DNA from 4 places in the Tardiphaga sp. 862_B3_N4_1 genome. Region 1 is predicted to be linked to each of the others. Evidence: riboswitches for the same ligand, from Rfam matches in the RefSeq annotation. Region 1 holds a riboswitch; each other region holds the start of a gene.
What was found. Region 1 has a riboswitch for cobalamin ahead of AB8B02_RS17235 (TonB-dependent receptor plug domain-containing protein). Riboswitches for the same ligand answer to the same signal wherever they lie in the genome.
Positions count from the first base shown of each region.

Region 2: linked by a shared signal. The riboswitch ahead of metE (5-methyltetrahydropteroyltriglutamate--homocysteine S-methyltransferase) and the one ahead of AB8B02_RS17235 (TonB-dependent receptor plug domain-containing protein) in region 1 are both predicted to bind cobalamin.
Region 3: linked by a shared signal. The riboswitch ahead of AB8B02_RS00020 (DUF1636 family protein) and the one ahead of AB8B02_RS17235 (TonB-dependent receptor plug domain-containing protein) in region 1 are both predicted to bind cobalamin.
Region 4: linked by a shared signal. The riboswitch ahead of AB8B02_RS30540 (ribonucleoside-diphosphate reductase subunit alpha) and the one ahead of AB8B02_RS17235 (TonB-dependent receptor plug domain-containing protein) in region 1 are both predicted to bind cobalamin.

Region 1 is NZ_JBPWQB010000001.1:3,615,616-3,623,453, forward strand. Features, by position in the region: gene AB8B02_RS17225 (O-acetylhomoserine aminocarboxypropyltransferase) at 1-583, shown strand, start outside; gene AB8B02_RS17230 (alpha/beta fold hydrolase) at 587-1,375, shown strand; cobalamin riboswitch at 1,422-1,625, shown strand; gene AB8B02_RS17235 (TonB-dependent receptor plug domain-containing protein) at 1,658-3,607, shown strand; gene AB8B02_RS17240 (FecCD family ABC transporter permease) at 3,601-4,626, shown strand; gene AB8B02_RS17245 (ABC transporter ATP-binding protein) at 4,623-5,405, shown strand; gene cobD (threonine-phosphate decarboxylase CobD) at 5,418-6,404, opposite strand; gene AB8B02_RS17255 (ABC transporter substrate-binding protein) at 6,414-7,277, shown strand; gene cbiB (adenosylcobinamide-phosphate synthase CbiB) at 7,277-7,838, shown strand, end outside.
Region 2 is NZ_JBPWQB010000001.1:2,062,498-2,070,335, forward strand. Features, by position in the region: gene AB8B02_RS09635 (protein-L-isoaspartate(D-aspartate) O-methyltransferase) at 235-885, shown strand; gene AB8B02_RS09640 (peptidoglycan DD-metalloendopeptidase family protein) at 993-2,396, shown strand; cobalamin riboswitch at 2,565-2,776, shown strand; gene metE (5-methyltetrahydropteroyltriglutamate--homocysteine S-methyltransferase) at 2,881-5,268, shown strand; gene AB8B02_RS09650 (ATP-binding protein) at 5,315-6,286, opposite strand; gene yajC (preprotein translocase subunit YajC) at 6,479-6,850, shown strand; gene secD (protein translocase subunit SecD) at 6,895-7,838, shown strand, end outside.
Region 3 is NZ_JBPWQB010000001.1:557-8,394, forward strand. Features, by position in the region: partial or broken gene cobN (cobaltochelatase subunit CobN) at 1-2,855, opposite strand, end outside; gene cobW (cobalamin biosynthesis protein CobW) at 2,871-3,884, opposite strand; gene cobU (bifunctional adenosylcobinamide kinase/adenosylcobinamide-phosphate guanylyltransferase) at 3,885-4,415, opposite strand; gene AB8B02_RS00020 (DUF1636 family protein) at 4,412-4,861, opposite strand; cobalamin riboswitch at 4,971-5,161, opposite strand; gene cobT (nicotinate-nucleotide--dimethylbenzimidazole phosphoribosyltransferase) at 5,261-6,316, shown strand; gene cobS (adenosylcobinamide-GDP ribazoletransferase) at 6,317-7,081, shown strand; gene AB8B02_RS00035 (tyrosine phosphatase family protein) at 7,074-7,586, opposite strand.
Region 4 is NZ_JBPWQB010000002.1:2,791,958-2,799,795, forward strand. Features, by position in the region: gene tilS (tRNA lysidine(34) synthetase TilS) at 1-34, shown strand, start outside; gene ftsH (ATP-dependent zinc metalloprotease FtsH) at 268-2,184, shown strand; gene AB8B02_RS30520 (glycosyltransferase family 87 protein) at 2,351-3,547, shown strand; gene AB8B02_RS30525 (HD domain-containing protein) at 3,519-4,160, opposite strand; gene AB8B02_RS30530 (GlxA family transcriptional regulator) at 4,512-5,291, shown strand; gene AB8B02_RS30535 (hypothetical protein) at 5,298-5,483, opposite strand; cobalamin riboswitch at 5,673-5,887, shown strand; gene AB8B02_RS30540 (ribonucleoside-diphosphate reductase subunit alpha) at 6,007-7,838, shown strand, end outside.

The sequences.
Region 1 (7,838 bases):
GCAACTGACCGAACCCTATGCCGGCTATCACGGCATCGTCTTCGACGAACAGTTCGGCACTGCCGCCTTCATCATGCGTGCCCGTACGGAAGGATTGCGCGATTTCGGCGCGTGTCTCTCGCCGACCAATGCATTCCAGCTGCTACAGGGTGTCGAGACGCTGGGCATTCGCATGGAGCGCCATATGGCCAATACGCATGCGGTGCTGGCGGCGCTCACGGCCAACAAGGCGGTCGACTGGGTGCTGCATCCGTCGCTGGAGAACCATCCGGATTACGAACTCGCGAAACGCCTGCTGCCGCGCGGCGCCGGCTCCATCGTCTCGTTTGGTATCAAGGGCGGCCGCAATGCCGGCCGCAAATTCATCGAAGCGCTGAAGCTGACCAGCCATCTCGCCAATGTCGGCGACGCCAAGACACTGGTCATTCATCCCGGCAGCACCACGCATCAGCAGATGGATGCGGAGCAGCTCAAGGCCGCCGGCATCGGCGAGGAGCTGATCCGTCTCTCCATCGGCATCGAAGCCGCCGATGACATCATCGATGACCTCGCGCAGGCGCTGCGCATCTCGCAAAAGGGCTGAGCGATGCAACTCACCGTCAACGGTCACGAGACCTATATCGCGAATGGCGGCCGCGCATTCGATCCTTCCCTGCCCGTAGTCGTGATGATCCACGGCGCCGGCTTCGATCACTCGACATGGGCGCTGCATACGCGCTGGTTTGCGCATCATGGCTTCGCCGTACTAGCGCCGGATCTGCCCGGCCATGGTCGCTCGAAAGGTGAAGCGCTCACGACCATCGCCGATCTCGCAGACTGGACAGCAGCATTGATCGAGGCAGCGGGCACAAAGACTGCGCGGCTGATCGGCCATTCCATGGGCTCGCTGATTGCGCTGGAGACCGCAGCGCGGCATCCCCGTAAAGTCACGCGCCTCGACCTGATGGGCACGGCAGGGACGATGACCGTCGGCCCGGATCTGTTGAAGGATGCCGAAGCCAATCAGCACTCCGCCATCGACATGGTGTCAATCTGGGGGCTCGGCTTTCGCGCCGAACTCGGCGGCAGTCTCGCGCCGGGGTTGTGGATGCATAGCGGCGCGCAGCGCGTGCTGGAAGCCACGAAGCCGGGCGTGCTGTTCGCCGATCTCAACGCCTGCAATACATACCAGAATGCGCTGACTGCTGCGGCCCAGCTCGAAATCCCGGTCACGCTCATCCTCGGCGAGCGGGACATGATGACTCCCGCCAAGGCTGGCAAGACCCTGGCCGCCGCCTTGAAAAACGCCCGCACGGTGATTCTGCCGGGCACTGGCCACATGATGATGGTCGAGCGCCCCGACGACGTGCTCGCCGCGCTACAGCACGAGCAATAGAGTCCCCAACGCGGCGATGGCTGTTGCACCGCGCGGCGCGCTGTGCTTCCTGTCTGTCGTTATCGGTGCCTCCGCAAGGAGGTGAAACGGGAATGCGGTGCGGGGAAATATCCCCTATGCCGCGGCTGCCCCCGCAACTGTAAGCGGCCATTCCAGGTCCACAAAGCCACTGAATTTGCATCGCAGATTCGGGAAGGCGGACCGGGAGACCACCGCGAGCCAGGAGACCGGCCGGTAACGAGTTTCACACTCGTTCGACGGTGGGTCGACGGAAGGGGTTATATGACTATCCGGAATTTGGCCGCAGGCACTGCGGCCGTTGTTGTTCTGTCCTGCTCTCACAGTGCTGCGCAGTCCAGTGCCGAGCAGCTCTCCGAAATCGTAGTGACGGCGGACAGAGCACCCGAACAGCTCAATCGCACTGGCAGTTCGATTAGCGTGGTGTCAGGCGAAACCATTGCGACCAGCAATCCCGGCTCGCTGGTCGATGCGCTGCGCACCGTGCCTGGCCTCGATATCAGCGAAAATGGCGGCCCCGGCGGCACCGCGAATGTGCGCCTGCGCGGCGGCAATACCGGCCAGACCCTGGTGATGATCGACGGCATCCGCGTCAACGATCCCACGGCTGCATCGGGCGACTTCGAATTCGCCATGTTCACGCCCTCCGCCATCGAGCGCATCGAGGTCCTGAAGGGGCCACAGAGCGCGCTCTATGGCTCAGACGCCATGAGCGGCGTGGTCAACATCATCACCAAGAAGGGCTCCGGTCCTGCGCAGGTCAATGTCCGCACGGAAGCCGGCAGCTATGGCACCGTCATGACGCAGGGATCGCTGACCGGATCCAACGGTCCGTGGTCCTATGCCTTCACCGGCGGCGGTCAGCACAGCAACGGTTTCTCGCGTTACGGTTATCGTATCCCTGCCCTCGAAGCACGTTTTCCGAATCTCGAAAACGACAGCTTCGATCGCGTCGGCGGCTCGGCGCGCATCGGCTACGATGCAGGCGAAGGCATCCGGCTTGAGTCAGGCATCGTCCATTCGTTCACGCGCTCGGCCTATGATGCAGCAACGGGAACGCTTCCGGATACGCCGTCAGCGGCGACGCGTCTGCTGCAAACCGTCTATGGACGCGTCGGCATCGATTCATTCGGTGGCATTCTGACTCACAATGTCACCGTGTCGAATACGCACACCGAGCGGATGTTTGACGACGTCAGCTATCGCACCAACAGGTTGCCGGCAAACACCACCGAGAAAATCTCCGATTATGTCGGCAACAGTCTCGGCGCCGAATATCAGGCGACCCTGAAGCTCGGCGCATTCGGCTCCCTCGTCTATGGTGCCAAGACACAGACCGAGACCGCGCAGACCTACAGCACGAATATCTCGCCTGTTGCCGGCCCATTGACGCCGCTGCTAGCCAAACAGCAGGACACCAACTCGATCTTCGCTTTGTGGTCTGTGCCGATCGGTGAACGGCTCAACGTCACGCTCGGCGGCCGGGTCGATGACGTCGTCGACGTTGCCCGCTTCGAGACCTGGCGCGCTACGGCTGCCTACAACATTACAGAAACCGGCACCAAATTCCGCGCCAGCGCTGGCACCGGCGCAAAAGCGCCGACGCTGTTTCAGCTTTACGACACGACCTACGGCAGCAGAAACCTGACGCCGGAAACCAATTTCGGCTATGACGCGGGTATCGACCAGAGCCTCTTCAACGGCCGCGTCGTGCTGTCGGTCACAGGCTTTTCCACCGATTACAGCAATCTGATCAACTTTGTCTCCGATGCGTCCCGCCCGCTCGGCTATTACGTCAACGTCGCCCGCGCCGAGACCAGCGGTCTCGAAGTCGGCGGCAATGTCGATGTCATTCCGGGCTGGGTGAAATTCAACGTAGCCTACACTTACCTTCACGCACAGGATCTCGGCACCGACACCGTGCTGGCACGTCGTCCCAAGAACTTCGCCCGCTTCGCACTCACGATCACGCCCACCGACAAGTGGATGATCGAGCCGCGTGTCACCACGGTGTCGAAGCGCTTCAGCAGTGCCAATCAGGTCGGTCAGGTGGATGCCTATACCCGCGTCGACCTCTATACCGAGTACAAGATCGATGCGAACTGGAAGGTCTTCGCCCGCGGCGAGAACATCCTGAATGAGCATTATCAGGAAGTGCTGAACTTCGGCACCACGGGGCCTGCGGCTTACGCAGGCTTCAACGCCACATGGTGAGCATAGCGCCAGCAGCACGGCGCCGGACGATCGCGACCATCGCGCTCGTCGGCCTCGTCACGCTGCTGGCACTGGGCTCGCTCGGCACGGGACCTGTCAAACTCTCGCCGCTGACGGTGCTCGATGCACTGTTCGGCGGCGGCAGCGACGTGCATCAGATCATCGTGCGTGAAATCCGCCTGCCCCGCGCGATTCTCGCACTTGCCATCGGCGCGATCCTCGGCCTGTCCGGTGCCGCGCTGCAGGGCTTGCTGCGCAATCCCCTCGCCTCGCCGTCGCTGTTCGGCGCGCCGCAATCCGCGGCCTTCGGTGCGGTGCTGATGATCTCGCTCGGCTGGGCCGATGTTCGCTCATGGGCGCTGCCTGTTGCCGGCATCACGATGGCGTTCCTGTCGGTCTTCGTGCTCCTCGGCATCGCCGGTCGCAATGCGGGCCTGTTGCTGTTGATCCTCGCGGGGCTTGCGATCTCAAGTCTCGCAGGTGCTGCGACGGCGCTGGTGATGAACCTGTCGCCCAATCCCTTCGCCGCACTCGAAATTGCATTCTGGCTGCTCGGTTCACTGGAAGACCGCAGCTTCCGTCACGTCACGCTGGCGCTGCCGTTCATTGTCGCCGGCGCAATCATTTTGATGAGCCAGCGCTCGGCCTTTCGTGCATTGAGCCTTGGCGAAGAGACCGCACAGAGCCTCGGTGTCCATGTGAGCCGCCTGCGCCTGCTGGTGATTCTTGGCGTCGCGCTCGGCGTTGGCGGCGCTGTCGCTGTCACCGGCACGATCGGCTTCATCGGCCTTATCGCGCCGCATCTGATGCGCCCGATCATCGGCCATGATCCCGCGCGCCTGCTGATTCCGAGCGCGCTGACCGGCTCCGCGCTGTTGCTGGCTGCCGATATCGCCGTGCGCCTGATCCCATCGACCACCGACATCAAGGTCGGCGTGCTGACCTCGATCATCGGCGTGCCGTTCTTCCTCTATCTCATCATGCGCGAGCGTCGCGCCCTGGGTGGAGGCGTCGCATGAGCGATCAGGCGCTGCTGACCGCGAGCCATCTGAGCGTCACGCTCTCCGGGCGCGAGGTGCTGCACGATGTCTCGCTCTCGCTACACCGACGGCATCTCGTCGCTCTGGTCGGTCCGAACGGCGCCGGCAAGACGACGCTGCTGCGCGCATTGGCAGGATTGCAATCATCCACCGGCGCGATCCATGTCGCAGGCCATACACTGGCGTCCTTGTCGCTCCGCGAGCGCGCAAAGCGCTTCGGCTATCTGCCGCAAGGCCATGTCGTACACTGGCCCCTCGACGTGAAGGACGTCGTCGCCCTCGGCCGCTATCCGCATGGCGCAACCGATCCGGCGCGGCTGACATCATCGGACAAGGCTGCGGTCGAGCGCGCAATGCTGGCAACGGACATCGTCGCCTTTGCCGATCGGCGTGTGACCGAACTCTCCGGCGGCGAACGCAGCCGCGTCGCGCTCGCCCGCGTCCTCGCTGTCGAGGCCCCGATCGTACTGGCGGATGAGCCGACCGCATCGCTCGATCCGCGCTACCAGATCGACGTCATGACAAATCTGCGCGATGTCGCTAACAGCGGCGTGCTGGTGATCGTGGTGACGCACGATCTCGGACTCGCGGCGCGCTTTGCCGATACGGTCCTGGTGATGTCTGATGGGCGCCTCGCAGCGCAGGGCGCGCCGCAACAAGCGCTGTCCGATGACATCGTCGCCAATGTGTTCCGCATCAGCACCTATCGCGCCGAACACCGGAACGAAACGATTATCCTCCCCTGGGCGGGAGTCTGAGCGATGTGGCGGTTATTTCGCCAGCGCAGAAGCAAGCCGGCTCAGAGCAGCCGCATCGGGTGGCAAGCCGAACCGCAGCAGCTCATGGCTCCAGTCGAAGTGGCGACACCAGATCTGCTGCCGGGCCAATGCGGCATGCCATTTCAAAGCGTCGGCATGTCGCGCCAACCTGTACAGCGGCGTGCCGCCGACAATCTCGAAACCGGCATCGGCCAACACGTTGTCGAGCTTGATGCCTTGGGCGACCAGCGCGACGCGAGTCTGCGTGGCCCAGCGCTCGTCGCGCAAGGCGGCCGCACCGATAACCTGTGCGGGACCGGAACAAGCCCATGGACCAATAGCGGTCGCGATACGCTGCGCGATCAGCGGCGCCGCGAGCGCGAAGCCGAGACGTACGCCTGCGAGACCGTAGAATTTTCCGAAGGAGCGCAGGATCGCCGCCGGCAACTTCCCGCACAGATCGACCGCGCTGATTGCGGGATCGACATCGGCGAAGGCTTCATCGATCACCAGCCAGCCGCCGCGCCGTTGCAAGATCGCCGCAACATCGGCGAGCTCGTCGCGCGTGGCGACACGCCCGTCGGGATTGTTGGGATTGACGATCACCACATGCCTGGCATGATCAGGCAACGCGCTGAGGCTGCCGATCACGCCGACCTCATGTCCGCCGGCACGCCAGGCCGCGACATGCTCGTTATAGGTCGGCCCGACGATGGCAACAGCTCCAGGCACGGCGAGATGCGGCAGCCACTGGATCAGAGCCTGCGTACCGGCAGCGGCAACGACATCGACGTTATCGGGCACGTGGTAAGCGCTGCGCGCGGCGGACAGCAGCGACTGTTCGTCGGCGCGCGTCGGCAAGCGCTCCCAAAGATGGCTCGGCAGGTTGGCAGGAATGGGCCACGGCCATGGATTGATCCCGGTCGAGAGATCGAGCCATTGGTCCGGCGCGCCGCCGAATTCAGCCATCGCCTGCGTGAGATCGCCACCATGTTTCATGCCTGTGTCATGCCATCATATCGGGCAAAGCGCGAGAGGCTTTGGCCGCTCGCGGCTACGGCACTCGCACTGCTCGCATACGCGCCGCTGCAGGCCAGTGCGGCCGATCTGCCGCGCATCGCCTCGATCAATCTCTGCACCGATCAACTGCTCGTCACCCTCGCCGATCCCGAGCAGATTTTGGGCCTCAGCCCCTATGCACGCGATCCGTTCCGCTCCTGGGACAAGGACAAGGCAAAGGCGTTCCGCCTGCTGTCCGGCGAAGCCGAGGATGTGCTGGCGCTAAAGCCGGATGTTGTCGTTGCCGGCCGCTTCACCAAGCGCGCGACCCGCGAACTCCTGAAGGACAAGGGGTTGAAGGTCACCGAATTCGATCCCGCCCGCTCGCTCGACGACGTCAAGAAACAGCTCCGCCAGATGGGCGCGTTGGCCAAGCATCCGGAGCGTGCTGAAGCCGAAATCGCGAAACTCGATAGTGCGATCGCGCAGGCCCATGCCGCCGTGCAGCGCAAGCCGTTGCGCGTGCTGGCGGTGTCGCGGCGCGGCTGGGTGTCCGGCGGCGAAAATCTGACCACGTCGTTGCTATCAGCGGTCGGGCTGCGCAATGCCGGCGGCGAGCTCGGGCTCAAGGCTGGCGGCTTCGCCTCCTTGGAGGCGATCGTCACACTGAGGCCCGATCTGCTGCTGGTCACCGACAATACCGACTTCGCCGAAGACGAAGGCCGCGCCTTCCTGCTGCATCCCGCACTGGAGACATTCTATCCGGCGTCGAAGCGACTGGTTCTGCCCGAGCGCCTCACCGCCTGCGGTGGCCCGACCATGGTCGAAGCACTCGACCGATTGACCACCGAAATCAACCGCGTGGCCCCCTGATGCTGGTGGATGGCGACGCGCTCCTGCTGGTGGTCGCGGCGCTGCTGCTCGATGCCGTGATCGGCGATCCCGACTGGCTGTGGCGACGACTACCGCATCCCGTGGTCTGGATCGGCAACGGCATCGGCTGGCTGGAACGCTGGCTCAATCGTGAAGACTGGTCGCGTCGGCAGCGCAAGCTGGCAGGCGTCGTCACCATCATCGCGCTAGTCAGTGTCGCAATGCTTGTCGGCGGACTGCTCGCCGATCTTCTCAACGACAACTGGATCGGTTTCGGCGTCGAAGCCCTGATTGCCTCGACGCTGATCGCCCAACGCAGCCTGTATCAGCATGTGGCCCGCGTGCGTCGCGCTTTCACCGAGGGCGGATTGCCCGCAGCACGCCAGGCCGTCGCAATGATCGTCGGCCGCGATCCTGAGCGGCTTGATGAAGGCGGCGTCGCGCGCGCAGCGATCGAATCCACCGCCGAAAATTTCTCCGACGGCATCGTCGCGCCGGTGTTCTGGCTGGCATTGCTCGGATTGCCCGGCCTGATCGCCTACAAGGCCATCAACACAGCCG
Region 2 (7,838 bases), 1.6 Mb from region 1:
ATCTCGACGCATTGCCATTTTCGTGACCCAAAGACGCATGTCGCGTGTTCGGTACCAGATAGAGCAAGATCAGGATTTCAGCGCCCCGCCCATAACAGGCTGGTATGTTGCTGGTTCCGCGCGCGGAACAATAAAAGTTGTCGTTAGGCTATCCCGGTTCCGATCGCAGAAATACATCAATCTATCTTTGCTAGATCGAGAGTGTTTCTAACCTGTGCTGCGTGAGGCATTTCCATGATTACCGTCGGACAGCCGCCCGAACAGATGACGTTTCAGCTTGGTCTGCGGCGCCGTGGGATCAGCGATCGGCTGGTGCTGCGCGCAATGGAGGATATTCCGCGTGATCGCTTCGTCGAGCCGAACGATCGCGCCCACGCCTGGCGCGATACGGCCTTGGCCATTGCCTGCGGTCAGACCATCAGCCAGCCCTTCGTGGTGGCCTATATGACCGAACAGCTGCAATTGAATGCTGGTCACCGTGTGCTCGAGGTCGGCACGGGATCGGGCTACCAGGCCGCGATCCTGTCAAAGCTCGTCCGCGACGTGCTCAGCATCGAGCGCTATCGCACGCTGGCCGACGCCGCCCGGACCCGGTTGGAGGCACTCGGCCTCCACAATATCGAGGTCATGCTCGGCGACGGCCTCAACCCGGCTGCCAATTTGGGATCGTTTGACCGGATCGTCGTGACCGCCGCAGTGGAGGAGGTGCCGGTGGCGCTGACCGATCGGCTTGAGGAGGGGGGTATTCTGCTTGCGCCGGTTGGTCCTCATAATGGCGTCCAGACCCTGGTCCGGATCCGCAAAACCGGGGATGGATTGGAGCGAAAGGAGCTCGTGGATGTACGTTTCGTGCCTGCACTTCCGGGCATCGCGCGCGAACTCTGAAAAAAGTTCGTGAACGGCTGTCACGTGTTGGTCGCAAGGTTAAAGGCTTGGTAACGGAGACGGTGTTTACTCAATTCAGTTGTTTGTTGCGTATGAGTGAGTAACCAATGTCCAGCGTTGTCGAGTTGCTTTACTCGCGCCGCGCTCCGCAGGTCGCGGTGCTGGCGCTGATGTCTATCGGTTTTGCCGGCTGCAGCGCCGACATGCAGACACGGCTATCTCAGAATCCAAATTTTGACTCAGGTCAGTCCCGTGGCTTTGGCTGGCAAGGCGAAACCACCGGCTCGGTGCCGCAGCGAGCACCGCGCGCGCCGGTCGAGCGCCAGGAGCTGCCGCAGTATCAGCGCCCGGCCTATAATCCGCAGCCGCAGTATCAATCGCAGGCTTTGCCGCCGCCGATCTCGGCGCCGCAGTCCTATCCGACAGCTCGTCCGGTTGCGTCGGCTGCACCCGTCAGCGGGGGCGGCAACGGTATGTATACGCCGCCGCCCGCACGTGCGCCGATCGAAACCACCGGCTCCACGGCGCCGCGCTCGGTTGCAGCGACCAATGGCCTTGCCCGTGATGGCGGCACCTCGATCATCGTCGGCACCAGCGACACGCTCGACGGTCTGGCGAAGCGCTACAACGTCTCGTCGGCCGCGATCCTGCAGGCCAATGGCTACAAGGGTCCGCGCGCGCTGTCGCCCGGCCAGTCGCTGATCATTCCGCGCCAGGGCGCTGCGGCAACTCCGGCCGTTGCCGCTGCTGCGAGCAAACCTGCCGTCGGCGCATCGACCATGCATTTCGTCAATCGCGGCGATACGCTGATGAGCATCTCGCGCCGGAACAACGTGCCGGTCGCCGAACTCGCGCGCGCCAATGGTCTGGCGCCGACTGCCCAATTGAAGCTTGGCTCCAAGATCACGGTACCCGGCGCGCGTACGGCCAATGCAGCTCCTGCAGCAGCGCCGCTCGCTGCGCCCGTCGCAGCCGTGACGGCCGCTCCGGCTGGCGCGGTCACGTCCGCTGCCGTGGCCCGTGTTGCTTCTGCCGAGCCCGCACAGAAGGCCCGTCTGGCAAGTGCCACGACGACGCCTGAAGAAACCACGCCGGAATCGCCGACTAAAGCCGCTGACGCAACCGGCGCTTTGCCGACGTTCCGTTGGCCGGTGCGCGGCCGCGTGGTCACAGGCTACGGCGCCAAGACCAATGGCAAATCAAATGACGGCATTAATGTCGCCGTGCCGGAAGGCACGCCGATCAAGGCAGCCGAAGATGGCGTCGTTGCCTATTCCGGCAACGAGCTGAAGGGCTACGGCAATCTGGTTCTCGTTCGTCACTCCAACGGTTACGTCACCGCATATGCCCATGCGAGTGAGCTGATGGTGAAACGTGGTGAGACCATCAAGCGCGGTCAGGTGATCGGCAAGTCCGGCCAGTCCGGCGAAGTCACTTCGCCGCAGCTTCACTTCGAGATCCGCAAGGGCTCGTCGCCGGTCGATCCGCTGCAATTCCTCAACGGCGCATAAGCGCAGTCCACGAAGTGTAGTTAGCATTTGAGCAAGCCCGGCCTCGTGCCGGGCTTGATGCGTTTGATCTCGGGGCTACGGCCCACTCCAGCTCCGGAATCTTCAACGCGCTGCCGCGAGTGGGCAGCTTGCGCACGCAAGCTCGGTTGACTGCCGCGCGATGTTGCCCATATGTGAGGATGTCGTGGTTCTTCGGGAAGATTTGCCCGAAGCTAAGAGGGAAGCCGGTGAGGCGTTAAGCCAAGGCCGGAGCTGCCCCCGCAACTGTAAGCGGTGAGCCGCTGTCCATTAAAGTCACTGAGACCCGCAAAGGTTTTGGGAAGGCCGGACAGCAGCATTGACCCGCGAGCCAGGAGACCTGCCTCGACAACATAAACGTCCTCGGGCGGGGTGTCCCGGTGGTGCGGTTGCGATTCCGCGACTGCCGTCGTGGAATCCAGACGTGTCACTTTGGCCTTTTGCCCCCAATCATTGGGGTTAAGCCATGTCTACTGTGTCAAAGTCTACTTCTTCAAAGTCTTCTGCCAAATCTACGTCCTCCCTTCCTGTTGCTACATTGGGAACGCCACGGATCGGTCCGCGGCGTGAGCTCAAGATGGCGCTGGAAAGCTATTGGTCCGGTGCAATCGACGAGAATGCGCTGATCGATGTCGGCGTCGGGCTGCGTGCCGCAAATTGGGCGCGTCAGAAGTCGCTCGGGATCACGGTCATGCCGTCGAACGACTTCTCCTTCTACGATCAGGTGCTCGATACCAGCGTCATGGTAGGCGCCATTCCCAAAGTCTATGGCTGGAAGGGCGGAGACGTTTCCTTCGCGACCTATTTTGCCATGGCGCGTGGATCACAAGGCGCTGGGCATGACGAGGCCTGCACGCACGGCTCTCATGCGCAAGACACGTCGCAAGGCGTACCAGCACAGGAGATGACCAAGTGGTTTGATACCAACTATCATTTCATGGTGCCTGAGCTGGTGCAGGATCAGACCTTCGGTCTCGCATCGCGCAAGCCGATCAAGGAGTACGAAGAGGCGAGATCGCTCGGCTATCAGACGCGGCCTGTGCTGGTCGGCCCTGTGACCTATCTGAAGCTGGCCAAGAGTGCGGATGCGTCATTCGATCCGCTGACGCTGCTCGATCGATTACTGCCTGTTTATGTCGAGGTGCTCGGGGAATTGGCCGACAGAGGCGCAGAATGGGTGCAACTGGATGAGCCATGTCTGGTGCTCGATCTTGACGCGCCGGCCCGGCAGGCGCTGCAGCGGACCTACGCCGCCTTTGCAGAAGCGGTCCCGCAGCTCAGGATCATGCTGAACACTTACTTTGGCGAACTTAGCGACAACCTCGATCTGGCCCTGTCGCTCCCCGTCGCCGGGCTTCATCTCGATCTGGTTCGGGCACCCGATCAGTTCGACGAAGTCGCTGCGAAGGCGCCGAAGGATCTGGTCCTCTCGCTCGGCGTGATCGATGGACGTAATATCTGGCGGTCCGATCTGTCCAGCCTGCTCGATGGTCTGGAGCCCATGGTCGATCTCCTGGGGAGGGATCGCGTTGAGCTCGCGCCGTCCTGTTCGCTGCTACATGTGCCGATCGATCTCAGCCTTGAGACTGATCTCGATCCGGACGTCAAAAGCTGGCTGGCTTTTTCGATCCAGAAGATGGAAGAGCTGGCCGCACTTGGAGCAGCGCTGGCTGGCAGCCGCGCTGATGTCGCTGCAACGCTTGTCGCGTCGGATGCCGCGGCGGCTGCGCGACTGGCATCGTCGAAGATCCACGATCTTGCGGTCGCCAAACGCGTCGCCTCTGTTGACGCGACAATGCGTCGTCGAGGCAGTGACTTTGCCACGCGCGCTGCCGAACAGCATCGACGCTTCAAACTGCCGGCATTCCCGACAACGACCATCGGCTCGTTTCCGCAGACCGCGGAAGTGAGAAACGCACGCGGAGCCCATGTCAGGGGTACACTCAGCGATGCCGCCTACAAGACGTTCCTGCAGAACCAGACGGCGAGGGCGGTTCGCTGGCAGGAGAATATTGGTCTCGACGTGCTGGTGCATGGCGAGTTCGAGCGCAACGACATGGTGCAGTATTTTGGTGAGCAACTTTCCGGCTTCGCCTTCACCAAGCATGGCTGGGTGCAATCCTATGGCTCCCGCTATGTACGGCCTCCTGTCTTGTTTGGAGACGTGTCCCGGCCGCATCCCATGACCGTCGAATGGTGGCACTATTCGCAGTCGCTCACCGACCGGCCGATGAAGGCAATGCTGACAGGGCCTGTCACAATCCTGAACTGGTCGTTCGTGCGCGATGACATTCCCCGCGAGGTGGCGTGCCGGCAGATCGCGCTCGCGATACGCGATGAGGTGGCTGATCTTGAAAAGGCTGGCGCCGGCATGATCCAGATCGACGAAGCGGCACTGCGCGAAGGGCTTCCGCTGCGCAAATCGGAATGGAAGTCCTATCTCGATTGGGCCGTGGAGAGCTTCCACATCTGTTCGTCGGGCGTGCGTGATGACACGCAGATCCATACGCATATGTGCTACTCGGAGTTCAACGACATCATCGATGCGATCGGTGCCATGGACGCCGACGTGATCTCCATCGAAACGTCACGATCGAAGATGGAGCTGCTCGATGCGTTCAGGACTTACAAGTATCCAAACGAGATAGGTCCCGGGGTCTATGACATCCACTCGCCGCGGGTGCCTGAAACGCGCGACATGGTCGATTTGCTCAAGCTTGCACGGCAGCGGCTGGCGGACTCCCAGCTCTGGATCAATCCCGATTGTGGACTGAAAACCCGCAAATGGGAGGAGGTGCGGCCTGCGCTCGTGAATATGGTCGCGGCGGCACGTGAGTTGCGAAGCCTCGCCTAGGCGAGTCGAATGCCGCCCCGTTGTCATGACGGGGCGGCATTTGCCTTTACTTTGTGGCCAGCTTCACGCCGAGACGGCCGGCGAGCTCCTGCACGAACTGCCAAGCCACGCGACCTGAGCGCGAGCCACGGGTGGTCGACCATTCCAATGCGTCTCGCTCCAGCTCGGCGGCGTCGGTCTTGATGCTGTAATGGCTGCAATAGCCGCGCACCATGTCGAGATATTCGTCCTGGCTGCATTTGTGGAAGCCGAGCCAGAGGCCGAAACGATCTGACAGCGACACCTTTTCCTCGACGGCTTCGCCGGGATTGATCGCGGTCGAGCGTTCGTTCTCGATCATCTCGCGCGCCAGAAGATGGCGGCGGTTCGAGGTCGCATAGAGGATGACGTTGTCCGGCCGGCCTTCGATGCCGCCTTCCAATACGGCTTTCAGCGATTTGTAGGACGCATCGTTGCCGTCGAAAGAAAGGTCGTCGCAGAACACGATGAAATAGAAATCCGAGGCACGGATCTGTTCCATCAGCGCCGGCAGGCTCTCGATGTCCTCGCGATGGATCTCGACCAGCTTGAGGCGGCCGGCGACGGACTTGCTGGCATTGACCGAGGCATGCGCGGCCTTGACCAGCGACGACTTGCCCATGCCGCGCGCGCCCCACAGCAGCGCATTATTGGCCGGCAGGCCGTTGGCGAAACGCCGGGTGTTCTCGATCAGGGTGTCGACCTGCTGATTGATGCCCTGCAGCAAGCCAATATCGACCCGGCTGACTTTGGGGACTGGAGCCAGGCGGCCGTCGGGATGCCATATGAAGGCCTCGGCGCTGGCCAGAGAATCGGCATTGGAGCGCTTCGGCGCCGTGGCAGCCATACCTGCGGCGATGGCTTCGAGGGCGAGCGCGATCCGCTCCTCCATCGGGGGGGCGGCGGCTGGTCGCGGACGTTTTGCCGCGGTCTTCGTCGTGCGGGTCGCGGGAGCCTTTTTGGCAGGGTGGCGGCTTGTTTTATTGGGCTTTTTTGACATTTTTGACTTTCCTCGGCGCGCACCCATATCGAGCCCGGAACACATCCGCAAGCGGTACAAATCGCAGACAAATCAGAGGGTTTACCGGCGTTGCAATTGGGACGCCGGCCGCTATAGTCCGCGCGAATTTACCCAAACCGGCCGAACGCCGACGCGTCGCCGGTTATTCCCCAGCGTTCACGAGGACTTCCGATGTTCATTACCCCTGCGTTTGCCCAGGCTGCAGCCGGCGGCGACACCAACAGCATGCTGATGTCGCTGCTGCCTTTCGCTCTGATCTTCGTGATCATGTATTTCCTGATCCTGCGTCCGCAGCAGAAGAAGGTGAAGGACCACGCCGAGATGGTGAAGAACATCCGCCGCGGCGACACCATCGTCACCTCGGGCGGTCTCGTCGGCAAGGTCACCAAGGTGGTCGATGACGAGCAGGTCGAGTTCGAACTCGCTGAAGGCGTTCGCGTACGTCAGCTCCGCACGATGATCTCGGGCGTGCGCACCAAAGGTGAGCCCGCCAAGGAGAAGGCGGACAAGGCTGATGCCAAGGACGACGCGGCCGCGAGCTGATGCGTTTGCGCGTCGCCATTTCAAGAATCTGACGGATCATCTCGATGTTGTATTTCACGCGGTGGAAGGCGCTGGCGGTCATTCTGACGGCGCTCGTGGTCTGCCTGTGCGCGGTTCCGAATTTCTTCCCCGAAGCCACCGTGAAAACCTGGCCGAAATGGGCGCAGCGCCATCTGGTGCTGGGCCTCGACTTGCAGGGCGGCTCGCACATCCTGCTCGAAGTCGATGCCAATTCGGTCAAGAAGGACAAGCTCGATCAGGTGCGCGACGACGTCCGCCGCACACTGCGTGATGCCAAGATCGTCTATACCGGCCTTGGCGTTCGCGGCGACAATGTCGAAGTCCGTATCACCAAGGACACCGAGTATCAGACCGCGCTCACCAAGCTGCGTGAACTGTCACAGCCGCTCGGCGGCTTGATGGGGCAGAGCGGCCAGCGCAGCCTGGAAGTCTCGGACGCAGGCAACGGCCTGATCCGTCTTTCGGTGCCGCCGGCAGCTATCAATGATCGCATCCGCCAGTCGGTCGAGCAGTCGATCCAGATCGTCGAGCGCCGCGTCAACGAACTCGGCACCGTCGAACCGCTGATCCAGCGTCAGGGCCTCGATCGCATCCTGGTGCAGGTGCCGGGTCTGCAGGACCCGACCCGCCTCAAGGAACTGCTGGGCAAGACCGCGAAGCTCGACTTCCGCATGGTCGACACCTCGCTCCCGGCCGAGCAGGCACAAGGCAGGGTGCCGCCGGACTCCGAACTCCTGATGAGCTCGCAGTCTCCGAAGACGCCGTATCTCGTGAAGAAGGAAGTGCTGGTCTCGGGCGCTGACCTGACCGATGCGCAGCCGGGCTTCGATCAGCGCACCAACGAGCCGATCGTCTCGTTCCGTTTCAACACGTCTGGCGCGCGCAAGTTTGCCGATGCCACGGTGAAGAACGTCAATCTGCCCTTCGCCATTGTGCTCGATAACGAAGTGGTCTCCGCCCCGGTCAT
Region 3 (7,838 bases), 3.6 Mb from region 1:
TCCATCTGGGTCGGGAACGCATCGCGGAACAGGCCGGAGACACGGAAGGTCACATCCACGCGTGGGCGCTTCAGCTCAGACAGCGGCGTAATGGCAAAGCCGGTGACACGGCCGGAGGTTTCCTCCCACAACGGCCGTGCACCAATCAGCGCCAATGCCTGCGCGACATCGTCACCGCCGGTGCGCATATTCGCGGTGCCCCAGGCCGACAGCGCGATCGCCCGCGGCCACTCGCCGGCTTCCTGCCAATAACTCTCGACCAGCCGTTCGGCCGCCAGCTGTCCGATGCGCCAGGCTGATGGCGTCGGCACCGCGCGGACGTCGACGGCGAAGAAGTTACGTCCGGTCGGCAGCACATCAGGACGCCCGCGCGTCGGCGCGCCAGACGGGCCAGGCCGCACGAATTGACCGTCGAGTCCTCCGAGAAATGCGGCCGTCTCCGCGCCACCGCAGGCATCGATGGCGGGTCGCAGTGTCGTAGTGATCCAGCCGAGCACATCGGTGGCGCGCGTCCAGGTGGGATCGCAGAGCAGCTCGCCGGAGACAAGTTGCAGCGCGAGCCCTTCGATTCGTTCGACGGTGTCACCTGTAGTGCGCCACACTGCATCGCTGACATCGGCAAGAACGCCGGGGCGCGGGCCGAGATAGTCATCGGCCATATCACGGGTGAGCGGGTCGAACGTGCCAAGACCGAGATCGGCAGCCAATGCGCGATGCAGTGACGCATCCTGCGGCTTGATGTCCGAGCGCGGCAGGCGCGCGATGGATACAAGGAGATCATTGCGCTGCGCGTCCTCGGGCACGCGGCCAAAGATGTGCAATCCGTCGCGGATCTGCATCTCCTTGAGATCGCAGAGGTGTGCGTCGAGCGCGCGCAGCGCCTCGCCCGTCGGCATGTCGCGAGCGACATTGACGTCGGCATCGATCTGCTGCGCGCGGGCGAGCGACAGGATGTCTTCGGCGATCACGGCAGCGCGCTTGGGATCGAGATCGGTCGCCATGGCATATTCGTCGACCAGGTTCTCCAGCCGCGCCAGATCGTCGTGCAATTCGGCCCGCGTCATCGGTGGTGTCAGGTGATCGATGATCACGGCGGAGGTGCGGCGCTTGGCCTGAATACCCTCGCCGGGATCGTTGACGATGAACGGATAGAGATGCGGCAGCGGACCGAGTACGGCATCGGGCAGACAATCGGCTGACAGACCGGCGCTTTTCCCCGGCAGCCATTCGAGATTGCCGTGCTTGCCGAGATGCACCACCGCATGGGTATCAAAGCCGCGACGCAGCCAGAGATAAAAGGCGAGATAGTGATGCGGCGGTACCAGATCGGGATCGTGATAGGTGCTCTTGGGATCGATATTGTAACCGCGTGCCGGCTGCACACCGACAGTGATATTGCCGAAACGATGCAGGCCGAGACGGAATGCACCGTCGACCACATGCGGATCGTTCTCAGCTTTGCCCCAGCGTGACTCAATAGCCAGCCGCACATTGGTCGGCAGCGTCGCAAAGGCCGCGTGATAGTCAGCCAGCGGCCACGTCACGCCACCGCTTCGCTCCGCGCGACCGGCAAGCGCATTCGTTGGCCCCTGTTGCAATAGCTGCATCATGGCGGCCGTCGTGTCAGGCGCGTCACCAGTGCCGTAGCCGGCTTCGCGCATCGCGGCGATCACATCGATCAGGCTCTGCGGCGTATCGAGGCCGACGCCATTGGCAAGGCGTCCATCGCGATTGGGATAATTGGCCAGGATCAGCGCGACGCGTCGTTGGCGCGCCGCAGCGCGGCGCAAGCGCACCCAGGCGCGCGCCAGATCAGCGGTCGCATCAATCCGATCCTGCACTGGCTGCAATGTTGTCGGCGCAAAGCCGCCGTCGCTGGCGCCACGTTCCTTGAAGGCGATGGCATTGGCGAAGATGCGGCCATCGACTTCCGGCAACACCACATGCATCGCCAGATCGCGCGGCGTCAGGCCGCGAGTAGAGGCTTCCCAGCTGGCGCGCGAGATGCCGGCCTGCGCGACCTGCAGAATCGGACAGCCGGAGGCCGACAGCACGCCGGCATCGTCATGCGCGGTCGCTGTGGCGAAGGCCGTGGCGTTGATGATGATCTCGGGCGGATAGGCCGCAAGCGCGGCGCGCAGGAATGCGGCGGAGCGCTCATCTTTCAGGCTGGTGACATAGAGGCAAACGGCGTTGAGACCGCGCGCGCTCAAAGACAGACGCACCGCATCGATCGCGGCGGTGTCCCCACCTGCGACCAGCGCACGATAGAAGATCACGATGGCATTGGGCCGATCATCTGGTGTCGGTTCACTCGGCCAGAACCCGGCCGACGGCATCGGCCGCGCGGCGGGAGGTTGCTCGCCGTGGCCTATCAGATGCGCGGCATAGCGCAGCGCGAGTTGCGCGTTATCGACACCGCCCTCGCTGCAATAGCGCCAGAGTGCGTGGGTGTCATCGCTGCTGACAGTGCCACGTGCAGCCAGCTCGGCATTCCAGTCCATCTCGCCGGGCAGGCAGGCGAACTTGCTACCGCGGCTCAGCGCGTCGCTGCGCAGACTCTCCACACCATGGGGCCAATAGCTGATGCCGCCGAGCATGCGCAGCACCACGATCTTCGCCTCAGCCAGCGTGCGCTCGACATAGAGATCGACCGACGCGGGATGACCGAGCGCCAGCATGTTGGTGAAGCGCACGCTGGGGAAATCGCTCGGCAGTGTCGCATGCGCCGCATTGAACGCCGCCAGATCGCTGTCAGCCGCCGACAGCACGACGATATCGGCGGTGTCCTGCCCGAGATCGCGGGCGACGTCGCCGTCGTCAATGTTGCCGGAGGTATCGAGCTTCAGATGCATGCGGGTGAACCTGCGTTACCCGGCGAGTGCCTTTCGCACGGCGTCGCCGTCGAATCCCTTGAGGCCGATGACCACCAGATGCTCGGCCTGCATCACGTCCGGCCGGGCGAAGGCGAGTTCAACGCGGGCACCGACGGCCTGCACGACGATCGGCGCAGATTTATCGGCGATGCGGGCATGGCCCTTCACACGGAGGACGCCGTCGAGGCCAAGCGCGTCGCTGATGCGCGCTCGCATCGCATCGATGCTCGCAGCAGCGGTGGGTTTGACGACGATGCTGTCGAAATCGTCATGGTCGTGTTCTTCTTCCTCGCCGTGATGGCCGACACGAGCGGCCATGTCGTCCTCGGCGGCGGCATTGAGGCCGATCAGCACCGATGGCGCGAGATCGCCCTTCGAGCGCACGATGCTGACACCGGGGCGCAACACGGCTTTCAGCTTGGCTTCGATCTCGGCGAGTTTTTCCGGAGCGACGAGATCGCTCTTCGACAAAACCACCAGATCAGCGCAAGCGAGCTGGTCCTCGAACACTTCCTCGATGGGGTCGTCGTGTTCGATGCCTTCGTCCCTGGCGCGCTGTTCGGCAACAGCGTCTTCGTCCAGCGTGACACGGCCTTCAGAGAGCGCCAGTGCGTCGACGACAGTGACGACGCCATCGACAGTGGCGCGAGTCTTCACCGCCGGCCAGGCAAAGGCCTTCAACAGCGGCTGCGGCAGCGCGAGGCCGGAGGTCTCGATGACGATGGCATCGAGTGGACGCTCGCGCGACAGCAGCTTATCCATGGTCGGCACGAAGTCGTCGGCGACGGTGCAGCAGATGCAGCCATTGGTAAGCTCGACGATATCGCCGGGCGCACAGGCCTTTGCCGCGCATTCCTCGACCAGACCGCCATCGAAACCGGCATCGCCGAACTCATTGACGATCACGGCGATGCGGCGGCCATCAGCCTGGGTCAGCAGCGAGCGTAGCAGCGTGGTCTTGCCGGCGCCGAGAAATCCGGTGAGGACGGTGACGGGAACGCGGGACATTCAATTCTCCTGGGAACGCTTGAGCCAGAGCGGAAGCCCGGCTGCAATGAAAGCAACATTCGGCACGGCGGCCGCGATGATCTGGTTGAGCCGGCCCTGCGCATCGCGAAATGCGCGGCCGAGCGGTGTCTCCGGTACGAGGCCGAGGCCGACTTCGTTGGACACGAACACGATTGGATAGCGCGAGACATCGAGAAAACGCACGAGGCGCTTCGCCTCGATCTCCGGATCGCGCTCGGCAAACATCAGATTCGACAGCCATAGCGTCAGGCAATCCACCAGCACGACGCGGCCGACCGTCGCCTCGCGCGTCAGCGCATCGACCAGCGCCAGCGGCTCTTCCACGGTGATCCAGCCTTCGCCGCGCTGCCTGCGATGCTGCGCGATGCGGGCATGCATCTCGTCGTCACCGGCCGTCGCAGTGGCCAGATAGATTTTCGTCAGGCCGATGCCATCGACCAGCTTTTCGGCGAAGGACGACTTGCCCGAGCGCGCACCACCCAGCACCAACGTGGTAGAGGTCGCGGTCATTTCGGCGCACGCCCATCTTCAGGCGACCACCGCATCGGCGGCACGCGCGCGACCATGCCCTTGCGCAGCACCTCGGCGCGCTCGCGCCATGGCACCAGGCCGTAGTCGGCCTTCTGATAGGACTCCACGAAAGACACCAGCGCCGCGCTGCCGCTATCGGTCTGCAGATCGCCGAACAGGAACGTGTAGCCGTCAGGGCTCGTCACCGCGACGGTTGCTGGCCGCTTGCAGACGCTGAGACACTGCACCGGACGCACCATCACGGCGGCATCGCCCTCGCCGAGCGCGGCCTTCACCGCGTCGAACATGTCCGGCCCGATGATCGTGCCGGTTTCGGCGGCCTTGCAGCTGATGCACACGCTCACGACAACGGGACCAGCCGGCACAGGGCGCGGCGGTTCGACCGAAATTTGTTCGCCAGAGATATCGGCGCTGTCGTGATCCATCACATGCTCAGTTCATGCCCTCACGGGCCTACGAGCTTTGTTGGATCGCGCCGACAGCATGGCCGTCGGTTCGCTCCCGTCCGGTGCACCCCGCCCCGACGACGCCTCCAAAGCACAGTTCGTGATGGCAGGTCTCCTGGCTTGCGAGTCATAGCCTGTTGCCGCCTTCCCAAGAATTCTGAAGAATTCCCAGTGGCACCGGCGCGGGCTCGTCGCTTACAGTTGCGGGGGCAGCGCCGGCCTCAAACCGGCTTCCCTATTCACCTTCCACGCGGAAGGACCATCGCAAAAGACGCTATCTGCCGGGTGCGCCGGGGTCAACCGCGCCGACGGACTGTCGCCCGGACCTGTTGACCTTGTAGGTCGTCTTGCGTCAGTTAGGCCGCGAAAAGGAACCCTATGCCCGCTTATTCCCAGTCCTTGTGGCAGCCGCCCGCCATTGCGCCTGTTGACCCGCAGATCGCGGCAGGCATCCGCGCCGTCATCGACGGCAAGGCCAAACCGCCGGGATCGCTGGGGAGAATCGAGGACCTGGCGCTGCAGCTCGGCATGATCCGGCATCCGGGCGAGCCCCGCGGCGACAATGCCGTGCTGCTGGTCTTCGCGGGGGATCACGGACTCGTAGCCGAAGGCGTGTCGCAATATCCGTCGGCGGTCACGGTCGCGATGGTGATGACCTATCTGGCCGGCCGCGCCACGGCCAATGCTTTCGCCGCGGCCAATGACATCGGTGTGCGCGTGATCGACATCGGCGTCGCCGCCGAGCTGCCGGTGCACCCGAAGCTGGTCGATGCAAAGGTTCGCATGGGTACGGCGAATGCCGCGCGCGAGCCAGCGATGACGGCAGAGCACGCGGCCGATGCGCTGACGCGCGGCTTCAGAATCGCCGTCGGTGAGATCAAGGCCGGCGCAGACATCATCGCGCTCGGCGAGATGGGAATTGGCAACACGGCCTCATCGGCACTGGTGGTTCATCGACTCGCGCCGGCCCCCCTGGATGATTGTATCGGCGTTGGCGCCGGGCAGGATGATGCCGGCATGGCGCGCAAGCGCGCGGCGATCACGAAGGCGGCAGCACGCAGCGACGCAACTGCGCCGCTGGATGTGCTTGCCGAATTCGGCGGACTGGAAATCGCAGGCATGGCCGGAGCGATCCTCGGCGCAGCTTCGCAACGACGGCCGGTGATCATCGACGGCTTCATCTCCAGCGCCGCGGCACTGCTCGCCGTTCGCCTGTGCCCGGCTGCACGCGACTACTGCGTCTTCGCACACCGCTCGGCCGAACGCGGCCATGACATCGTGCTGAACGCGCTCGATGCCAAGCCGCTACTCGATCTCGGCTTGCGGCTCGGTGAAGGCACCGGCGCGCTGCTTGCGGTGCCGTTGGTCCGTGCTGCGGCGCGCATGCTGACCGACGTCGCCAGCCTCGACGACGTGCTGGCCGGAAAGATCTAGATGAGGCCGGATCCGCATCTCTTAAATGCGATCCGTTTCCTGACGGTGCTGCCGGTACCGGCAACTATCGACGCGCAAGGGCCTGACTGGCTTGCGCGTGCAATGAAGTATTTTCCGGTGGTCGGCGCCGGCATCGGCGCTGCATCCGCAATCGTGTTTCTCGTTGCCGGCGAATTCTGGTCACCGCTGATTTCCGCCCTGCTGGCGATCACGACAAGCATCGCTCTGACCAGCGCGCTGCATGAAGACGGCCTCGCCGACACAGCTGACAGCTTCGGCGGGGGCTGGACCGTCGAGAAGCGCCTTGCGATCATGAAGGACAGCCGCATCGGCACCTACGGGGCGCTCGCACTTTGCCTGGGCACGGCGCTGCGTATCGCGGCCCTCGCCATATTACCACTGTGGGCAGGTGCGGCAGCGCTGATCGCCGTCCACGCCGCAGCACGCGCCATGCCGGCCTTCGTGATGAACCGCCTGCCCTATAGCGGCGATACCAGCGCGATGAAGGTCACTTACGCCGAGGCGCCCGTGCGATTTGAGGAATCGTTGTTTGCACTTGTTGTGGTCGTGCTTGCGGCGATCCCGCTGATGCTCATCTCGGTCGTATCGCTTTTTGCGGGTCTTCTGCTCGGCGCAGCGCTCGCCGCACTGCTCGCACTCTGGTCGCGTCGTCTGATCGGTGGTTACACCGGCGACGTGCTCGGTGCTGTGGAGCAACTATTCGAGATCGGCTTTCTGCTTGGTGTCGCGGCCCTGATCAAATAGGCCAGTTCAACGGCAATCGATAAGGCTCACCTTCAAAAGCGTCCGCACCGCGGCCGATGCGTGCGATGGCTTCGACCATGCGGCCGTCGCGGCCAAGCTGTTCGTCGGCCAACTGCACCATCAATTTGTTTGGTGTCACGTAAGGAGAGCGTTTGCGGAGTTCATCTGCAATCGCCCCCTCGTAGCCGGGATTGCGATCGCAGGCGATGGCGTAAGCCGCAGCGCTGGAACGGCTGATACCTGCCCAGCAGTGAATGAGCATCGGGCGATCAGCGATGCTGCCGCGGCCGAATTGAAGAATGGCACCCATGACGTCGGCATCTGGCGCGATCAGGTCCGGCGTCACCTCGACGATATCGTGAAAAGTCAGTTCCACATGACGCTCACGCGCCAACCCGCTCCAGTCGCGCTCGCTCGCGGCGGGCGACAGAAGGGTCAGCAGATCGAAGGACGGCAGTGAGTTTGCCACAGCAGCAAGGCCTCCGAGCGAGCTCACATAGATCATTCGAACACCCTGCTCGCTGTTGTCATGTTCTTCCTCTCACCCACGGCGAATGGACCTTCTTCAACCTCATGCCGCTGCGATGTCGCTGACGCAAGGTCGGTTTCTTAATACCACCCCCGACCTTTTCGCACCTGCACCATCGCAAACAGAAGAAAATACACCAATCAGAACAATTGGTTACTCGCTCGAACTTTAGACAACCGAGGCAGGCCAATCTTAAAGAAGTTGCGATAGGTATCTAACTTACCAGTG
Region 4 (7,838 bases), on a different contig from region 1:
CCCGGCGCCGCCCAGGCGTCGTCGCGCCGATTGAGTGCAAAGAGCTACCTGTGGCCCCACAGTACCTTAACCACCGTGGGAAAACCCCGTCAGCACTGCCATTATTTGAACCGGAAATGCGCGTAGATGCGTTAAATAGTCCATCCCAGTTCCCTTGGCAGCGCCCTCGGTCGCACCTAGATTGTATCCGACCGACCCAGGGTGAACCCTTGTGGCGACCCACAAGGGAATAAGGCCGCGATTTCGCGCGGCGACGAAGGAAGATCGATGAACGCGAACCTGCGCAATTTTGCCCTCTGGGTCATTATCGTTTTGTTGCTGCTGGCGCTGTTCACGCTTTTCCAGAATCCTGGTCAGCGCACCGCCTCGCAGGACATTTCGTTCTCGCAGCTCCTCACCGAAGTTGATCAAAATCACGTCCGCGATGTCGTAATCCAGGGTCCCGAGATTCACGGCACCTTCACCAACGGCTCCAGCTTCCAGACCTATGCGCCGAGCGACCCGACCCTGATCAAGCGTCTGTATGACGCCAAGGTCTCGATCACCGCCAAGGCTCCGGGCGACAACGTGCCGTGGTTCGTCTCGCTGCTCGTGTCATGGCTGCCGTTCATCGCGCTGATCGGCGTGTGGATCTTCCTGTCGCGCCAGATGCAGGGCGGCGCCGGCAAGGCGATGGGCTTCGGCAAGTCGCGCGCCAAGATGCTGACGGAGGCCCACGGCCGCGTCACCTTCGAGGACGTCGCCGGTGTCGATGAGGCCAAGCAGGACCTGCAGGAAATCGTCGAATTCCTGCGCGACCCCGGCAAGTATCAGCGCCTCGGCGGACGTATCCCGCGCGGCGTGCTGCTGGTTGGCCCTCCCGGCACCGGTAAGACGCTGATCGCGCGTGCGGTCGCGGGCGAAGCCAATGTGCCGTTCTTCACCATTTCGGGTTCGGACTTCGTCGAAATGTTCGTCGGCGTCGGCGCATCCCGCGTGCGTGACATGTTCGAGCAGGCCAAGAAGAATGCGCCCTGCATCATCTTCATCGACGAAATCGACGCCGTCGGTCGTCATCGTGGCGCCGGTCTCGGCGGCGGCAATGACGAGCGCGAACAGACCCTCAACCAGTTGCTGGTCGAGATGGATGGCTTCGAGGCCAATGAAGGCGTGATCCTGATCGCCGCCACCAACCGTCCTGACGTGCTGGATCCCGCGCTGCTGCGTCCCGGCCGTTTCGACCGTCAGGTCGTGGTACCAAATCCGGACGTCGTCGGCCGCGAGCAGATCCTCAAGGTCCATGTCCGCAAGGTGCCGCTGGCGCCGGATATCAACCTCAAGACCATTGCCCGCGGCACGCCCGGTTTCTCCGGCGCGGACCTGATGAACCTCGTCAACGAGGCCGCACTGACTGCCGCGCGCCGTAACAAGCGCATGGTGACGCAGAGCGAGTTCGAAGAGGCCAAGGATAAGGTGATGATGGGCGCCGAGCGCAAGTCGCTGGTGATGTCCGAGGAAGAGAAGATGCTGACGGCCTATCACGAGGGCGGCCACGCGATCGTTGGCCTCAACGTCGTCGCCACCGACCCGATCCACAAGGCGACTATCATTCCGCGCGGCCGTGCGCTCGGCATGGTCATGCAGCTGCCGGAACGCGACAAGATGTCGATGTCCCTGGAGCAGATGACCTCGCGCCTCGCCATCATGATGGGTGGCCGCGTTGCTGAAGAATTGATCTTCGGCCGCAACAAGGTCACCTCGGGTGCGTCCTCCGATATCGAGCAGGCCACGCGGCTTGCTCGCATGATGGTGACGCGCTGGGGCTTGTCGGAAGAACTCGGTACGGTGTCGTATGGCGAGAACAACGACGAGGTCTTTCTCGGCATGCAGATGAACCGCACCCAGGCGGTCTCGGAATCCACGGCGCAGAAGATCGACTCCGAAGTGAAGCGTCTGGTCGCCGAAGGCTATGACGAAGCGACCAAGATCCTCACCGAGAAGCGCGATGACCTCGAAACGCTGGCCAAGGGCTTGCTGGAATTCGAAACCCTCTCGGGCGACGAGATCACGGATTTGCTGAACGGCAAGAAGCCGAACCGCGAGTCGGTGCTGGAGCCGTCGGGCCCGCGCACCTCGGCTGTGCCGCCCGCTGGCAAGCCGCGCCCGCGTCCGGACGGTGGCCTGGAGCCGCAGCCGCAGGCGTAAAGTCGTACACACGTAAATATGCAAAACGCGGCCGAAAGGCCGCGTTTTTTGTTATCTGTAGCTCAAATGGAGCGAGGCCCGATCTGGGGACCACGTCCCACTTAAACCTTCCTCAAACTTCCCTCGGCACTGTCGCCCGGCGCCCTTGATGCGCATTGGGGACCCTATGCCAGCGCCGCTCACGATGACTTCGACACCCGAGCGTGGCCCAATTCCGCCGGCGCTGCTGATTGTCTGCATCATCCTGGCGATGTTGCATCTCGCCTTCTTCCCGACCTTCTACGGTCGCGGCTGGATCTATGAAGACGGCCTCGGCTCGCCCACCGATTTCGTCAATGTGTGGTCTGCCGGGCGATTGGTGCTCGATGGTCATCCGGCCTGGGCCTATGACTGGGACATCCAGAAAAAGGTCCAGATCGCTGTTCTCGGTCAGAGCTATCCCGGCAATTTCGCCTGGCACTATCCGCCGCCGTTCCTGTTCATCGCGGCACTGCTCGCGAAGCTGCCTTATGCCGTGGCCTTTGCCGGCTGGGCTGCGGTCAGCTTCGTGCCGTATCTGGCGGCGATGCGTGCGGTCGTCGGTCGTCCCTTCGGCCTTTTACTGGCTGCGGCTTTTCCGGTGGTGATGACCAACGGCCTTGTCGGGCAGAATGGATTTCTGACCGCGGCGCTGATCGGCGGCATGCTGGTGCTGCTGCCGATGCGGCCGATCCTGTCGGGAATCTGTCTGGGTCTGCTCAGCTACAAGCCGCAATATGGTTTCCTGTTTCCGCTGATGCTGATCGCGGCGGCACAATGGAAGGCGTTTGTCAGCGCAGGCATCACCACCGTGCTGCTGGCCGCGGTGTCGTGGCTCGCTTTCGGCACCGAGAGCTGGCAGGCATTTATTCACTGGATGCCGATGTTCTCGCAGGCCTTCCTCACCGAAGGCCGAGCGCCATGGGGCAAGATGCAGAGCATCTTTGCACTGGTGCGCTATTTCGACGGCAGCGAGCCGCTGGCCTGGATGTTCCAGTGGATCATGATTGGTGCCGTCGTAGCGGTGCTGGTGCCGTTGTGGCGCAGCAGCGTGCGCTATGAACTGAAAGCCGCTGCGCTGGCAGTCGGCGCCTTGCTCACGACGCCCTACCTTTTCCTGTACGACGTGATGGTGCTTGCGATTGCCATCGGCTTCATCGCCCGTATAGGTCTCGCGGAAGGCTTTCGCCGTCACGAACTGCCGGTGCTCGGTCTCGCTGCTGCGCTGCTGATCGCCTATCCGTTCCTCGGCGCTCCCACAGGCTTTGGCGCAACGCTGCTGGTGGCAGCGTTGATCGCCATGCGCGTGCGCGAGGCTATTCGCTCCACGCCGAGTTCAGGATGATGCTGCAGAAATTCCCGCGCTTGTAGGTGGGGTCGCGGAGGTCGAGCACGTCAGCCTTGACGTTGCCGAAGGTCGTGTCCGGCTTGTGGATCGTTCCCGCAGCGAATGCATCGATGATCCCGTTCTTGAAGTCATGCCCACGCGGATGGCAGGCGCAGACTTCATGGCGCTGATGTGCCGTGAAGGCATCATACTCCAGACCCAATACATCCATCTCGACACCCGCTGTCACAAGCGCAACCACGGGCCGCTTGTGCTTGGGAATGCCCGGTGTCGTGTGAAGCGCGATGGCGTCCCAGACATCGTCGATGTCGCGCTCATCGATCCTGTGGCTGCGCAGAAAGTCTGCGGCAGCATTTGCGCCATCGACTTCGAAGCGCTCCTCCTTGCTCGCATAGGGCGCCTGCAGGCCCATGTCGTGAAACATCGCGCCGACATAAAGTAACTCGGAATCGACTTTGAGACCCTTGCGCTGTCCGGCGAGCGCGCCGAACAGGAAAACCCGATTGGAATGATGATACAGAAGATCGCTTTCGGTGTCGCGCACCAGCTGATCGACCTGGCGGGCGAGGGCGCTGTCGGGGACTGTGATGCCGGCGATGGTCTTGCTCATGGGATGCTCCTTGCACTGTCGCTATGATGCATCCGTTGTCGTCCGGGGGCTGTGTCCTCGCAATCGCGCCGCGCCCTGCAAAGCTGCCATTCGCCCGTGATTTCCTGCCGCAAGACCACTATCTATTCAGAATGACTTGGGCCTGTCCTCGCCGTCGGAATGAAGCATCACCATGAAGACCGTTGCTCTTGCGATCTTTCCGGGCGTCCAGTCGCTGGACGTAGCCGGTCCGCTTGATGTGTTCATGGAGGCCAATGGCTTCGTCGCGCCGGGCGACGGCTACGACATCACACTTGTCGCTGCAGACTGCGCGCCCTGCGTGCATCGAACGGTCTGCGGATATCTGCCGATCTGGCGTTCAGTGATGCGAACAAACCCTGGGATCTGGTTCTGGTGGCCGGCGGGCCTGGGCTGCCGACGGCAGAGGCGGATCCGCAGCTTACAGAGTGGCTGGCCAATGCGGCGCTCCAGGCGAGGCGTTACGGCTCGGTGTGCACCGGGGCATTCGCGCTCGGCCATGCAGGCCTGCTCGACGGCAAGACGGTGACGACGCACTGGCAGAATGCGCCGCTATTGGCGCTGCGTTTCCCCAAAGCGCATGTGGAGTTCGATCGCATCTATAGCCGCGACGGCGCGCTGGTGACGTCGGCCGGCGTCACCGCAGGGATCGATCTCGGTCTCGCACTGGTCCAGGAAGATCATGGCGCGGATGTCGCGCTGGCCGTAGCCAAGCGTCTGGTTGTGGTGGCGCAGCGCCAGGGTGGCCAGTCGCAATTCAGTCCCTATCTGGTACCGCCGGCCGAGCCGCATTCTCCGATCGCGCGGGTCCACGCGCATGTGATGGCCCATCTGCGTGACGCGCACAGCGTGGATGAACTGGCCGAGGTTGCGGGCATGAGTGCGCGCACCTTTGCGCGGGTATTCAAGCAGGAAACAAAGATGACGCCGGCGGATTTTGTCGAAGGCGCCCGGATCGACACGGCGCGTAACCGTCTCGAAGGCAGCGATCTGCCGCTCAAGGTGGTGGCTTATGAATCCGGTTTCACCACCGCCGAACATATGCGTCAGGTTTTCGTGCGACGGCTGGGTCTGACGCCCAGCCAGTATCGGGCCAGCTTTCGAGCGGTTTGATTCTGCTCAGGCGAGTTGCAGCGAAGAAATCGGATCGCTCGCAGGAAAGCTGTCCCTCAGCGCTTCGTTCAGCATCTCGTCGAGGCGGCGCCGGGCGATCTGATCCGTCGTCTCGAACGTCGTGACCGCACCCGCTCGCTCTACGAAACCGTTGAAGTTGATCCTTTCAGTGGTCGTCATCAGGTCGCGCATCGCATCCTCCATCGGTTGATCACGATGTTCTGCGCTTCGCGGTGCTCGGCGGCAACGAATCGCATCGTTCAGAAACCGCCAACGATCCCGCGGTTTCCGCCACGCAAGCGGTTGTCCACTGAACCAACAGCCCTACGGGATTTGTTGCCGTGGATCGCAATGCCCGCTTGACACTTCACCGCGGGTCACACCAAATGTAGATGTCACGGTCCGCCCTGTCGCAAGACTTGGTGGCTAAGAGGGAAGCCGGTAAAGACGCTGTTTTGCGTCATATTCCGGCGCTGCCCCCGCAACTGTAAGCAGTGAGTCTGTTTCGATTGAAGTCACTGATGCGCAAGCATCGGGAAGGCTGAAACAGACATTGACCTGCGAGCCAGGAGACCTGCCGCGACACCAGAACGTCCATGGGCGGGGTGTCCCAGCGGTCGCTTGCAGGCAATGCCGGCGGATCTCCGCCGTGTATTTTGCAGCGTCCTTTCGGCCCCAGCCCCCATTGCTTGATGCATCACACGGGGTCTTGCCGATGCCTACTTCCTCTTCCGCTCTGTCCAACGGCCGCGATGCGGCTCACGCTCCGCTGATTCAGCTGTCCCCGGAAACGCTTGCTGCGCCTGCGCGCGAACCCTCGATGCAGATCATCCGGCGCAACGGCACTGTATCTCCCTTCGACGGTAGCAAGATTTCCGTGGCCATGACCAAAGCCTTTCTGGCCGTCGAGGGCCACACGGCAGCGGCCTCGCGCCGCGTCCATGAGGCGGTGGAACAGCTGACCGGCGAAGTCGTGGCGGCGCTGACTCGCCGCGTCGGCGAAGGCCGCACCTTCCATATCGAGGACGTCCAGGATCAGGTCGAACTGGCGCTGATGCGCAGCGAGCACCACAAGGTGGCCCGCGCTTATGTCCTGTACCGCGAGGAGCGCGCTCGCACCCGCGCCGAGGAACTGGCAGCCAAGCCCGCGCCGGTTTCCACCGCACCGGTGCTGCATGTCACGCTCGCCAACGGCACGCGCGCGCCTCTCGATTCGGCGCGTCTCGCGCTGATCGTCAACGAGGCCTGCGCCGGCCTTGACGGAGTCGATGCCGCCCCGGTGCTCGAGGAAACCCGCCGCAATCTCTATGACGGCATTACGCTGGATGAGCTGGCACTGGCCGGCATCATGGCCGCGCGTACGCTGGTGGAGCAGGAGCCGAACTACACCTTTGTCAGCGCCCGCCTGCTGCTCGACAAGCTGCGCACCGAAGTCCTGTCCATTGTAGGGGGCACGCCGACCCACGCGTCGCAGGCCGACATGACCACGCGCTACGCCGAATATTTCGGCGCCTATATCAAGACCGGCATTGCGGCCGAGCTGCTCGATCCCGAACTCGCGCGCTTCGACCTGAAGCGAATCGCTGCCGCGCTGAAGCCGGAAGGGGACCTTCAGTTCCAGTTCCTGGGATTGCAGACGCTCTATGATCGCTACTTCCTGCATGTGCAGGGCAATCGCATCGAACTGCCCCAGGCCTTCTTCATGCGCGTTGCCATGGGCCTCGCGCTGCGCGAGATCGACCGCGAAGCCCGCGCCATCGAATTCTACAATCTGCTGTCGTCGTTCGACTTCATGGCCTCGACGCCGACGCTGTTCAATTCGGGTACGCAGCGGCCGCAGCTGTCGTCCTGCTTCCTCACGACGGTGGCCGACGATCTCGACGGCATCTTTAAGTCGGTGAAGGACAACGCACTGCTGGCGAAATATTCCGGCGGTCTCGGCAATGACTGGACGCGCGTGCGCGGTCTCGGCGCGCATATCAAGGGTACCAATGGCGAGAGCCAGGGCGTGGTGCCATTCCTCAAGGTCGCAAACGATACGGCCATCGCCGTCAACCAGGGCGGCAAGCGCAAGGGCGCGGTCTGCGCCTATCTCGAGACCTGGCACATCGACATCGAAGAATTCCTCGATCTCCGCAAGAACACCGGCGACGACCGCCGCCGCACGCACGATATGAACACCGCCAACTGGGTGCCGGATCTTTTCATGCAGCGCGTCGAGCTTGATGGCGAATGGACGCTGTTCTCGCCGGACGAGACGCCGGAACTGCACGATCTCTATGGCAAGCCGTTTGCCGAGCGCTACGCAGCCTATGAGGAAAAAGCTGCGCGCGGCGAGATCCGCGTGTTCAAGAAGGTGCGCGCAACTGACTTGTGGCGCCGCATGCTGACCATGGTGTTCGAGACCGGCCATCCCTGGATCACCTTCAAGGATCCCTGCAATCTGCGCTCGCCGCAGCAGCATGCTGGCGTGATCCATTCATCGAATCTCTGCACGGAGATCACGCTGAATACGTCCGATGATGAGGTCGCGGTCTGCAATCTCGG